DNA from 2 places in the Romboutsia sp. 1001713B170131_170501_G6 genome. Region 1 is predicted to be linked to the other one. Evidence: a T-box and tRNA genes for the amino acid it is inferred to sense, from the RefSeq annotation. Region 1 holds a T-box; the other holds one or more tRNA genes.
What was found. A T-box is a leader RNA that pairs with one kind of tRNA and senses whether it is charged. The one in region 1 lies ahead of pheS (phenylalanine--tRNA ligase subunit alpha), so its partner is inferred to be a tRNA-Phe.
Positions count from the first base shown of each region.

Region 1 (6,888 bases):
ATAATTGAAAAGAAGGATGTATCTAATGAGAAAAAACTTATTAGCTATAAAGTGAGAAGGAGGCATAAATACAGATGAAGACCATATTTAAGCGATTTATTGCTCTTATAAATAAAATGCAACCAACTCAAGTAATGGTTTTAGGGTTTGCTAGCGTTATATTAATTGGAGCGCTTCTATTAAATCTTCCTATAGCAACTCAAAGCGGAGAAAGCATCGGATTTATAGATGCCTTATTTACTTCAACATCAGCTGTATGTGTAACAGGATTAATAATGGCAGATACGGCAACTTATTGGAATGGATTTGGACACGTAGTAATAATACTACTTATTCAAATTGGTGGTTTAGGATTTATGACAATAACCACGCTATTTGCACTTATAACTAAGAAAAGAATAAATCTGAAAGAAAGACTATTAATCCAAGAATCTTTAAATCAATTTGATTTGTCAGGGTTAGTTAAGTTAACAAGGTATGTATTATTAATGACATTTACCATAGAAGGTATAGGAGCATTAATATTATCAACAGTATTTATACCTCAATTTGGGCTATTAAAAGGAACTTGGTATAGTATATTTCATGCTATTTCAGCTTTTTGTAATGCAGGATTTGATTTAATGGGGCCAGTTTCAGGTAAGTTTACATCATTAACATACTATGTAAATAACTTTACAGTAAGTGTTACAATTTCATTACTTATAATATTTGGGGGATTAGGATTCCCTGTAATTTTAGATATAATAAAAAATAGAAAATTATCTAAATTAAATTTACATTCTAAAATAGTATTAATTACAACCGTGTCATTAATATTAGTAGGTATGTTACTTATTTTAGTATTAGAATACAACAATCCTAAAACAATAGGAAAGTTAGGATTTGGTGGAAAAATGCTTGCATCGTTCTTCCAATCAGTAACAACTAGAACAGCAGGATTCAATACAGTCAATTTAACGGCAATGCATGAGAATAGTTTATTTATAATGATAATATTAATGTTTATTGGTGCATCTCCTGCATCTACAGGTGGTGGTGTAAAAGTTACGACTATAGCTACTTTAGTTCTAACTGTTAAATCATTTATACTTGGAAAAGAAGATATAGAAGTAGGATCAAGAAGAATTGGAACATCAATAGTTAGAAAATCATTAGGAATATTTCTTATAGGTATAATTGTTGTTTTATCTGGAACTATAATTATAACTATAACTGACCCAAGTTTTAGTTTAATAGAAGCTGGGTTTGAAGTAGTATCAGCATTTGCTACAGTTGGATTAAGTCTAGGTGGAAGTCCTAATTTAAGTACATTAGGAAAAATATTTATAATGTTATTTATGTTTATGGGAAGAGTTGGATCTCTTACAATATTTATGGCGATAATGTCTAGAAAAACAAAGAATAATCCTCCTATAAGATACCCTGAAGGGAAGATAATAGTTGGATAATATAGCCTTTACTTATAGTAAAGAATAATTTAAGTGTGGAGAGGACGAAGGAAATGAAGCAATATATAGTTATAGGTTGTGGAAGATTTGGAGCATCAGTTGCTACAACTATGCATCTTTTAGGTCATCAAGTGATGGCTATAGATAAAAGTGAAGAAATTATACAAAATATAGCAGATAAAGTAACTCATGCTGCTATAGTAGATGTAACAGATGAGCAGTCATTAAGATCTTTAGGACTAGGTAACTTTGATGTTGCAATAGTTGCCATCGGTTCAGATATAAGAGCATCTATAATGGCTACACTTATAGCAAAAGAAATGGGTGTACCTCATATAGTATGTAAGGCAAAAGATGAACTACAAGCTAAAGTTCAATATAAAATAGGAGCGGATAGGGTAGTATTCCCAGAAAGAGATATGGGTGTTAGAGTTGCACATAACTTAGTTTCTGATAATATACTAGATCATATAGAATTAGATCCAGATTACTCAATTGTAGAGATAGTAACACCAAATAGTTGGGTAGGAAAGACTTTAGTTGAATTAAACTTAAGAGCTAAGTTTGAAATAACTGTATTAGCTATAAAAACAGGTAAGAGCATAAATGTTACTCCAGCTCCAGATGAAGAGTTAAAAGCAGGTAGTATTTTGGTTGTAATAGGTCAAAATAGCCATATAAGTACTATCGCATCAGAAAATGAAGAATTTATTAGGAGAAAGTAATAATGCCTACAATAATAACAGCTAAAGATAATAATAAAGTAAAATATACGAAATCACTACTTAAAACTAAAAATAGAAATAAAGAATCTAAATTTATAATTGAAGGATATAGAATACTAACTCTTGCAATAGAATGTAAGGCTAGTCTAGATTATGTATTTATAAATGAAGATTTTGAAAATAAAGAAGAACATCTTAAATTTTTAGATACCCTAAAAACTAATAATATAAAAATTTATAAAACTACTAATAAAATATTCAATGAATTAATAGATACGGAAAACACTCAAGGTATTTTAGGAGTAGTAAACTTTAAACAAAGAAGTATAGAAGAGTATTTAAAAGATGAGCATAAATTTGTTTTAATATTAGATAGAATACAAGACCCAGGTAATATGGGTACGATAATAAGAACAGCAGATGCTGCAGGGGTAGATGCAATAATTGCATTAAAAGGATGTGTAGATATATACAATCCAAAGGTTATAAGGTCTACTATGGGTTCTATATTTGATATGAATATAATACATGCTACTCAAGAAGAAGCTCTTAGAATTTTAAAATTAAAGAACTTTGATATAGTATCAAGCTATTTAAATACAAACAATTACTACAACACAGTTGAATATAATTACAAAACAGCTTTAGTAATAGGAAATGAAGCTAATGGAATAAATGATGAATTAGTATCAAAATCAGATATGTTGGTCAAAATACCTATATATGGGAATGCAGAATCATTAAATGCAGCTATAAGCTCTGCAATATTAATGTATGAAATAAAGAAATACTTAGTTTAACATCTTGTAAATATTATGCATAGTATGATATAATTAAACGCAAAAACAATATTATCAAATACTATGAAAGAGAAAAGTATTTTGAATTAACTTAGCACAGAGATAAGTACCGTAGGCTGTGAGTACTTTCTAAGTATCCAAAAGAAGTTCCCTCTGGAGTATTAAAGCTGAAATTATAGTAGGCTTTAACGTTAAAACGCGTTAAGTTTGTTAGAGGTGGTTTAATAATTTATAATTATTAAGCTACTAGGGTGGTACCGCGAATAATAGTCTTTCGTCCCTAGATAGGGATGAAGGGCTTTTTTTATACAAAAAACTGCGAAAGGGTGAATTAATATAATGCAAGAAAAATTACTTAATTTACAAGAAGCTGCATTAAATGAAATTAAAGATACTTCTAGCATAGAAGTTGTTGAAAGTTTAAGAGTAAAGTACATGGGTAAAAAAGGTGAGATAACATCAATCCTAAAAGAAATGGGTAAATTATCAGCAGAAGAAAGACCTGTAATAGGTAAAGTTGCTAATGAAGTTAGAGCGGCTATAGAAGGTGCTATATCTTCAAAGAAAGAAGAGTTAAAGTTAGCAGAAAAACAAAGAAAATTAGCAGAAGAAGTTATAGATGTAACTATGCCATCAAGACCAGTTAAGGTTGGTAAAAAGCATCCAATATCTCAAATAATAGATGAAGTAAATGAAATATTTATAGGAATGGGATTCTCTATAGCAGAAGGGCCAGAAGTTGAAACTATAGAAAATAACTTTGATGCATTAAATGCACCAAAAGATCATCCATCTAGAGATATGAGTGATACTTTCTATATAAATGAAGAGTTATTACTTAGAACTCAAACTTCACCAGTTCAAGTTAGAACAATGAAGAGTCAGGAATTACCAATAAAAATAATATCTCCAGGAAGATGTTTTAGATTTGATGCTCCAGATGCTACACATTCACCAATGTTCCATCAAGTTGAAGGACTTGTAGTTGGTAAAGATGTAACAATGGCACAATTAAAAGGAACTTTAGATATGTTCGTTAAGAAGTTATTTGGTGAGCATACAAAAACTAAGTTTAGACCACACAACTTCCCATTCACAGAGCCAAGTGCAGAAGTAGATGTTACTTGCTTTAAATGTGAAGGAGCAGGATGTCCAATGTGTAAAGGTGAAGGTTGGATAGAAATACTAGGAGCAGGTATGGTTCATCCAAATGTACTTAGAAACTGTGGAATTGACCCAGAAGTTTATAGTGGATTTGCATTTGGTATGGGACTTGATAGAATAACAATGCTTAAGTATGAAATAGATGATATAAGACTATTATTTGAAAATGATATGAGATTTTTAAATCAATTTTAATTAGGAGGATTTAAGATGTTAGTACCTTTAAAGTGGTTAAGAGATTACGTTGATATAGATTTAGATACACAAGAATTCGCTGATATGATGACTATGACAGGATCAAAAGTTGAGAAAGTAGAGTTCTTTGGAAAAGAAACAAATGGAGTTGAAGTATGTAAAATACTTGAAATAGAACAACATCCAGATGCAGATAGATTAAAAGTAACAAAGGTTGAAGTAGCTGATGGACAAATACTTCAAATAGTAACTAATGCAACTAACATAAAAGTAGGAGACTATGTACCAGTTGCTAGAATAGGTGCAGTATTACCTGGAGATTTCAAAATAAAGAAAGGTAAGTTAAGAGGAGTATTATCAGAAGGAATGTTCTGTGGTGCAGAGGAATTAACTATACCTTCTCAATACGTTGAAGAACATAAAAAAGATGGGATATATATATTAGACCATGAAGAATCTTTCGAATTAGGAAAAGATGTTAGAGAAGTTTTAGGAATAAACGATGCATTAATAGAATTTGAAATAACTTCTAATAGACCAGATTGTAGATCTATAATAGGGCTTGCAAGAGAAGCTGCTGTTACTGTAGGAAAAGAATTAAAATTCCCAGAAATAAAAGTAAATGGTTCTGATGAAGAAATGCAATTTGAAATAGATATTCAAACAGATTTATGTAAGAGATATTGTGGAAAAGTTGTAAAAGACGTTAAAGTTGGGCCATCTCCATACTGGATGCAAAGAAGACTTATAGAAGCTGGAATGAGACCAATAAACAACATAGTAGATATAACTAACTATGTTATGTTAGAGCTAGGTCAACCACTTCATGCATTTGACTTAGAAGATATAAAATACAATAAAATGACAGTTAAATTAGCTGAGCAAGGTGAAAAGTTTACTACGCTAGATGGTGTTGAAAGAGAATTAACATCAGACATGTTAGTTATAGGAAATGAAGAAAAAACTTTAGACTTAGCAGGAATAATGGGTGGAGAAAATTCTGAAGTTAAAGATACAACTACATCAATATTCCTTGAAGGTGCAAGCTTTGCAAAAGAAAGTATAAGAGCTACATCTAAGAAATTAGGACTTAGAACAGAAGCTTCATCAAGATTTGAAAAAGGTATAGATGTTAATTTAGCAGAGACTGCTGTAAATAGAGCATGTCAATTAATAGAAGAATTAGGATGCGGTAGAGTTCTTAATGGAATGCTTGACTACTATCCAGTAAAAGAAGAAGTTCAAAAGATAACTGTTAACCCTATGAGAATAAACAAATTATTAGGTGTTAACGTACCTATGGACCAATTTATAAGCATATTAGAAAGATTAGAGTTTAAGTGTAACTTAGTATCTTCTGATAAATTAGAATTAGAAGTTCCAAGCTTTAGACTAGATATAGCTGAAGATGCAGATATATTAGAAGAAATAGCTAGAATATACGGATATGAAAATATACCAGCAGCTACTTTAGAAGGAAATGCTACAGCAGGTGTAAAAACTGACAAGCAAAAGTTCACAGATAAGATAGTATCTAGCTCAATAGCAGCAGGTTTAAATGAAATATTAACATATTCGTTTGTAAGCCCAAGAGGTGTTGATAGAATAAACTTATCATCTGAAGATTCTAGAAGAAACTTTGTAAAATTAATGAACCCATTAGGTGAGGAAACTTCAGTTATGAGAACTACACTAATACCTAATATGTTAGAAGTATTATCTACAAATGTAGCTCATAAAGTTGAGGAAGTATCAGCATTTGAATGTGGAAATACATTTACACCACAAGAAGGATTACCAGTAGAAACGAAGAAATATTGTATAGGAATGTATGGAAAAGATGTAGATTTCTTCTCTATAAAAGGTGTCGTAGAAAGTGTATTAAGTAATGTAGGATTCAAAGGATATGAAATAGAACCAGAAAAAACTAACCCAACATTCCATCCAGGAAGATGTGCTAAAGTTATGTTTAATGGAGAATGCATAGGTACATTTGGAGAATTACATCCAGACGTAATAGAAAATTACGACTTAGGACAAAGAGTTTATGTTTGTGAAATGAATGTAGAGTGTGTATTTGAAAATACATCAACAGAAAAAACTTACACTCCATTACCTAAGTATCCATCTACATCAAGAGATATAGCTTTATTAGTTAAGGATGAAGTATATGTTAAAGAAATAGAAGATATAATAAAAGCTAATGCAGGTGGATTAGTTGAAAGCTACAAGTTATTTGACGTATATAAAGGTGCTCAAATAGAAGAAGGATACAAGTCTATAGCATACTCTATAACATATAGAAGTATAGAGAAAACTTTAACTGATGAAGATGTGGCAAAGGTACACGATAAAATATTAAATGAGTTAAGTGAAAAATTAGGTGCAACACTAAGATCTAACTAATACAAGGGGGATATTAGTATGAACAAAGTTACCGTTAAGATACATGGTGCAGAGTATCCTATGGTTGGAGAAAAATCTGAAAAACATATGATAAGTGTAGCAGCATTTGTAGATACAGAGATGAATAAAATAGGTGAGGCTAACAAA
Region 1 covers NZ_JADPFC010000005.1:64,569-71,456, forward strand. Annotated here, with positions in the region: gene I4U89_RS11645 (TrkH family potassium uptake protein) at 75-1,451, shown strand; gene I4U89_RS11650 (potassium channel family protein) at 1,505-2,176, shown strand; gene I4U89_RS11655 (TrmH family RNA methyltransferase) at 2,179-2,976, shown strand; T-box leader at 3,031-3,261, shown strand; gene pheS (phenylalanine--tRNA ligase subunit alpha) at 3,316-4,335, shown strand; gene pheT (phenylalanine--tRNA ligase subunit beta) at 4,351-6,741, shown strand; gene zapA (cell division protein ZapA) at 6,760-6,888, shown strand, end outside.

Region 2 (6,888 bases), on a different contig from region 1:
AAGTAGTCTTACCAACATTAGGATTTCCTAATAATGCCACACTAATCATAATTTTCCCCCTAAATACACCTTGTTATTTTGATACGAATATAGATTTAGCATCCTCTATTCTTATAGCTAAATCAAATCCTCTAAAGTTTATTACTATTGTGTCTTTAAATGGTGAAATCTTCTTAACACATATCTCTGTACCTTTAGTACATCCCAATGCTAACAATCGTTTGCCTAAAACATCTTGGTATTTAACATTTTTAATATAGGCTTTCTCTCCTATATTTAACATTGCTACATTCATATGTTTCCCCCTTTATTGATTTTAATATTTATTATCATTTAATTAATATTATTTAATACTTAAAGTTATTAATTTATAATATATAATTAAAATTACCTAAGTTTTATTTTGTTTTAGTAACTTATTACACTTACATTCATTACAGTTTCCTAAGCATTCATCAACCATCTCTAAACATTCTAAAAATGCACACTTACTACTATTTTTATGCCTAATTATAGGTATATTTTTCTTTTTGGCATGCTTTTGCACTACATCTATCATTTTATGAGATACTACTGATGTAAATATCACAAGAGCATCTGGGCTTCCTATTGATTTATTTAACTTGCTTGACATGTTCAAGTAAACTTTAGTTTTATGCCCTTTTTCTTTTGCTAAATTTATGTAATCTTTTTTTAACTTTTCATTACCTCCAACTATTACTAAGTTCACAATATTTCACCTCTCATACTTCTATATTTAAATAATAGTACTTTAGTTATTGATAGTCAATACTTATTGATATTTATTTTCATTTATTAAATATTTTTTTTGACTTAAACTATATAACAACTATTTAATTAAATATAATAAGAAAAGCTATAAAATATAGACTTAAATCTATATTTTATAGCTTTCTTATTAATGCTTATTTCTAGAACTTTATTATTATAAAATACTACCTATTTTTTTATACTGTCCTTTACTGCTTTACCTACATTCTTTCCAGTATTTAATGTTTCTTTTCCTACATTATATCCTGTTTTAATAGCTTCTTTTCCTACATTTAAAGTTCCACCAACAGCTTCTTTAGCAACATTTCCTACACCATTTATAACTTCTTTACCTATATCTCCAACTGGCTTTGTTACTTTCTTTACGGTCTTATCTAATTTATTTGCCAATCTTCTCAACTCCATAAAATATATTAAGGGAATTCCCTTAATATATTTTATGACTTATATTTGCACATTGTTACAACCCTATATTAGGGTATAATATAAAATTTCCATTTGATTATTTAAAATATATAGTTACTTAAATTATATAAATTTTAAATAAAATATAATTGCTTTTATCAAATGTAAGTACAATTAAACCTATAAATACTACTATAGCTAATAAGCTCATATTATCAACTTTGTTCAATTACCCTTATCACTAACATTATTATAAGTATTGCACTAAATTCAACCATATACATGAAGTTTTTAATAACCAATCCAACTATGTAATATAAACCATTTGAATAAGTTTTTGCTACTACTCAAAAAGTTACTAGTACTGCTGATACTTTTATATCCATCCTTATTTTTTAGTTTTAAAAAGGTATTTTTTTATATTTCTATATTTTAAATAAAAATACCTTGTATTTAATAAATACAAGGTATTTTTATTTAAATTTTTATAAATAGCTTACTTCTCATATTTTATATATTTTCATATTAAAAATTAGAATTTATCTTTTCTATTATCTGCTCTTTTGGCATAAAACCTACCATCTTATCAACTGGCTTTCCATCTTTAAATATCATAACTGTAGGTACAGTACTTACACTATATTTTCTTGCAAGTTCTAAGCTTTGATCTATATCTACTTTACTAAAACTAGCTTTATCTCCTATATCTTTTGCAGCTTCTTCAAAAACTGGTGCTAGCATCTTGCATGGCCCACACCAAGTGGCAAAAAAATCAACTACAGCTATACCTGATCCATTTTCTATTTTAGAGTTAAATTCTTCATCATTTATTATTTTCACTAATTCTTCCATATTGATTTATACCTAACTTAATTAAGTATATCTCCTTTCTATTTTTATTATAATTTTATTTAAATTTTGTATTATATGGTTGCATTTCATCATATGTCAAAGCTTTAGGCTTTTGTTTATAATGTATTTTCTTACTAACTGATTCATTTTCATTTTCTATAGCATTTCTTATATCTGTATATGTTTGTGCATGATTAACTAAATCAGTTAACTGTGGATTTTCATCTAATATTCTTTTGCTATTATTTACTTTTCTCATATAAACATCCCTTTCTTTTCTTTTTATTAGATTTCCACCTATGTTTTTTTTAATACATACTTTAAGCTAATTATAACTTAGCAATAAATGTATTAAAAAAACGCATAAATCTAAATGAATAGATTTATGCGTTTTAATTTTTTATATCCCAAAATTATTGATATCTATTGTATACATAAGTTATCAGTAATTTTATACTTACTATAAGATTCATATATAAAAAAACATCTAGTATATAGATGTTTTACTGGTGCCCAGAGGCGGAATCGAACCACCGACACGGGGATTTTCAGTCCCCTGCTCTACCGACTGAGCTATCTGGGCATTTGGCGGAGAGGGTGGGATTCGAACCCACGGTGCCGTTAAGCATCACTGGTTTTCAAGACCAGCTCCTTAAACCACTCGGACACCTCTCCAACAATTTTTTCCTTTTCACATTTATTAATATACCATGTTTTTTTACATTTTTCAATAGTTTTATATATTTTTTCTCTGTATTACAAAATTATGTAAAATAGAAATAATCATTTCAAATGCTTATTTCTATTTTACATAATAATTTTTTAATAATATTATTTTATACATAATATGGTATATTATAAACTAAAAATCTTTCATTAACATCTTTCTTGTATAACTTATCTAACTTTACTTCTTCTTTTAATATAAATGGAGTTTCATTTTCTAGATAATATATATAATCATCACTAGGATAATAAAGTATTAACTCAACATACCTTTCATGTTTATACACTGAGTCTAATATATTTTCTACTATCTTTCTAAATATTTGTACTGAAAATGGATTAAAAAAGTAAAATTTATTATCTTTACTATTTATTTCATAATCTTGTGCATAACAACATTTAAAATCTATTTTTTCTTTACCTCTCTTATGTTTGCTTATGTATGATTCTTTATTTTTAATACATTTATTATAGTAAGTTTCATCCATTTCTATTCCAACTACATTAGAATTAAATCTATAATTTATATAAAAGTTTAGACGACCTTTCCCACACCCAAAATCAACTATAAAATCTTCTTCATTTAAGCTGTATATTTTAAATAACTCATCTAAGCATTCATATGATGTAGCTTGATATGGATGATAATGCCTTATTTTTTCACTCCATAACTCTTCTCCTAAGGTATCTATATTTAATAATTTTTCATATTCTTTTTCTGTCATTTAATTCATTTCCTATCTAAACATGTTATTTTGTAAAAACCCTATTCAAATTAGTAATTCCATCTAGATATAACCTTTATACTTTCCTTTGATGGATAAAAATATTTATCTTTTCCCTTTTTTCCTACTGCAAATACAGAAAATCCTTTTATATAGTTTTTATCTTCAAATACAATTTTATAGGCTTCAAAACATCTAGCTTGTTCTTTTGTATTTTCTACATTGGATACTTCACTATTCCATGGATGTGTTGCTGCGTTATCTTTTCTTGGAAATCCTAATTCAGCGAAGTAAATCTGCTTATTATATTTTTCATAGAATTTATGTATTTCTTCTACCACATTTTGATTTCTATTATATATAGTAGTAGAGTTTAATGCCTTTACTAATTCTTTTACTGTATTTTCTTTTTTATCACTAAGTTCAAAGTAGGCTGCTATGGATATAAAATCTACTTTAGAAAATACTTTATTATTTAATTTTTTATAATAATCCTCATTGCTTTTTTTATCCCAACTAGCTGTATACCACCATGTAGTCTTATATGTTACCTCCCCCCTAAATCTTTCTCTAACAAAATTAACTATATCACACCAGTTATCCTCATATATTTCTAACTTTGAGAAATTTGATGCTATAATCATTATATCTACACCGTACTTATTTGCTATATCCTCAATTAAGATATTTAATATATTTTTCCAATCTTTAAAGAATTTTTCCTTATTTTCTGGATTATAATCGGTTTCATATTTACTTCCATTAGCTATCCATGGGTATGCTTCTAGTATAACATTTATATCTTTTGATTTTAGTGTTTTTATTAATCTTATGGCCTTTTCTTTACTATAATTATTTATTTTCATATTATTTGAGTTTAAATCTGGTATTTCTATAACTATAGGTACATTAACAGTATTCACTTTCAAATCATCTATGTCTTTTAAAGCTTGTTCTATTTCATAATCAGTTGATAAGTTAACAGATTTTATCTTTTCAGTTATAGTGTTGTTTTTATTAGTATTTTTCATAACAAAAAAAATGCTTAATATTACTAATAAAGTAATTATTATTAATATATTTTTTTTCATAGTTCTCCTATCTTTTTTAATATAAAATACTAAGCATTAGTTCTAAAGCTTAGTATCTTATATTTATATATTATTTTTTATATTTTAAAGCTAATAAAATTGTTGCTGCTATAACCATTAAAAGTAATACTGCTGCAACTATTAGAAACTGTTTGCTTTCATTATCTAATTCATTTACTTCTTTTAGCTCTTTATTTTCATCTACATCATCTAACTTATAATTTAAATCTTTTATATTTCCTTCTCTATCAATTACTATAGTATCACCTTTTAATGACTTTATAAGATCTAAATCACTTAAATATTTAGTACTTAATGCTAAATCCTTCATTTCTGTTGATGCAATAACCATCATAGCCTTATCTTTATTATATGGTGATTTTGTAAGTTGTATAGATGATAGTTGTTTTGAATACTCTCCTATAAATTTTATCTTTTCATTGCTTTCAAATCCTACATAATCTTTATTAAATTTTAAATTTAGATATTTATTAACATCTTTTATAGTTAAATTATTAGTTGGGGTTCCTATTATTATTAAATTTCTTTTTCTATCATCTGATTTTAAATCACTTGATTTTATAAATCTTATATCCCCATTATTATATTTAATACTATGACTTATATAAGATATTATACTACCTATTTGCGTTAATTCTGTTGAATCTAATTTATCTGGTACTACAACTGATATATCATTAAATTTATCATCCTTAACAAATGGATAAGGATAATTTTTCATAGTTAAATTATCAGTATCCTTATAATCAAATTCTATAAATGATTCATTTGATATATATGCAAATGGGTTATCAGTATCTCTAGTTACACAAGCTAAATCTAATAGTTCTAAATTAAATACAATTTTGATTTGATAATAATTTTGATTTAAAGTTTCTTTTGGAAGATTAAGCTCTACAGTATCATTATTAGCATTTTCTTTTGTTAGTTTCTTACTTCCTATAGGTATATTATTTACATATACAGTTACTAAAGATCTTTCAAAGTCTAAATTTTGACCATATCTAATATTTAAATTAATTTTACTACCTTCTTTTACTTCTTTACTTTTAGGTATACTTACATCTATTGTTGATTCTTGTGTAAATGGTCCTTTCAATATAATATTTTCATAACCTAAATTTTTAAAATTCAATCTATTTTCATTTTTATAATTATCTATATCATCTACCTCTGTATTTTCACTTATAATTATGCTATCTTTATTCAATTCATTTACTAAATCTTTGCTATTTATAAGTTTGCTAGCTTTTTTAAGTAATCCTTCATTATTTGATATTATAATAAGCATTTTTTTATTTTTATCAAATATTGAGTTTGTATTTTTTATAACACAATTTTTATCTAAATTTTCCTTTTCTTTTGATGTTAATAAATTAAGTATCTCACTTGAAGTATTCCTTTCACTACCTATATATATAACATTTTTATCCTTATTTTTAAATTGAGAGTATAGATTTATATCAAAATTTACATTATCATTTGTTATTTTTTCTCCAAAACCACTACTAAATATCATAGCAGAAGTTAGTTCTTCACTTGAATAATTATCTGGTATTAATATGCTAGTTTCTAATTCATTTCTTCCATTTTCATTTATATAAGTGTCTTTATACTCACTTATTAAATTAGATGCTATCTTATAATTGTAAGATACACTTATATTTGATTCCTTATGTACTACTAACCAGTTAGCTGTATTTGAATCATCCCTACAAATCTTATCAGAAATGGTTTTATAGGCTTTTATCTCTACTTTATTATATCCTGACTTTATTAAATCTTTTGGTATGTCTATATTTATTTCTTTTTTATATTCTTTATTTCCATTTAATCGCTCTGAATGGATTGGCACATCATTTACAATTATTGTTATTGTAGAATAATTTACATCTAATAGTTCACTCTTTGTAAATACTAAGTTAATCTTCGCATTTTCAACTAAAGCATTTTTAGAAACTTCAAAATATTTATTAGTACTACTAATAACTCCACTCATAGTTATATCATTTTTAAATTTAAAATTGTTTACATTTGGCTGTGCAAAAACTATATCACAGCTTGTAAAACTAATAATTAGTGATATCATTATTGCTATTAATCTCATTTTATTTTCTCCTAAAATCGTTCTGTCTTATACCACTTAACTTCCCTTTTGTGTATGGCGTCAGAGAAGTAGCCAATCATTCCTTTTATAGCTACAAATAGCCACATTTGAGAGTATGTAAAATACATAAGTCCAACTAAAAATATATTGCTTAAATTACTCTCTCCTT
Region 2 covers NZ_JADPFC010000004.1:210,928-217,815, forward strand. Annotated here, with positions in the region: gene feoB (ferrous iron transport protein B) at 1-49, opposite strand, end outside; gene I4U89_RS11055 (FeoA family protein) at 74-295, opposite strand; gene I4U89_RS11060 (DUF2325 domain-containing protein) at 392-730, opposite strand; gene I4U89_RS11065 (hypothetical protein) at 961-1,182, opposite strand; gene trxA (thioredoxin) at 1,723-2,049, opposite strand; gene I4U89_RS11075 (hypothetical protein) at 2,105-2,308, opposite strand; tRNA gene I4U89_RS11080 (tRNA-Phe) at 2,557-2,632, opposite strand; tRNA gene I4U89_RS11085 (tRNA-Ser) at 2,636-2,724, opposite strand; gene I4U89_RS11090 (methyltransferase) at 2,886-3,500, opposite strand; gene I4U89_RS11095 (glycoside hydrolase family 113) at 3,551-4,591, opposite strand; gene I4U89_RS11100 (cellulose biosynthesis cyclic di-GMP-binding regulatory protein BcsB) at 4,662-6,719, opposite strand; gene I4U89_RS11105 (glycosyltransferase) at 6,731-6,888, opposite strand, start outside.
Region 2: it encodes a tRNA-Phe, which carries the amino acid that the T-box ahead of pheS (phenylalanine--tRNA ligase subunit alpha) is inferred to sense. The anticodon was not compared.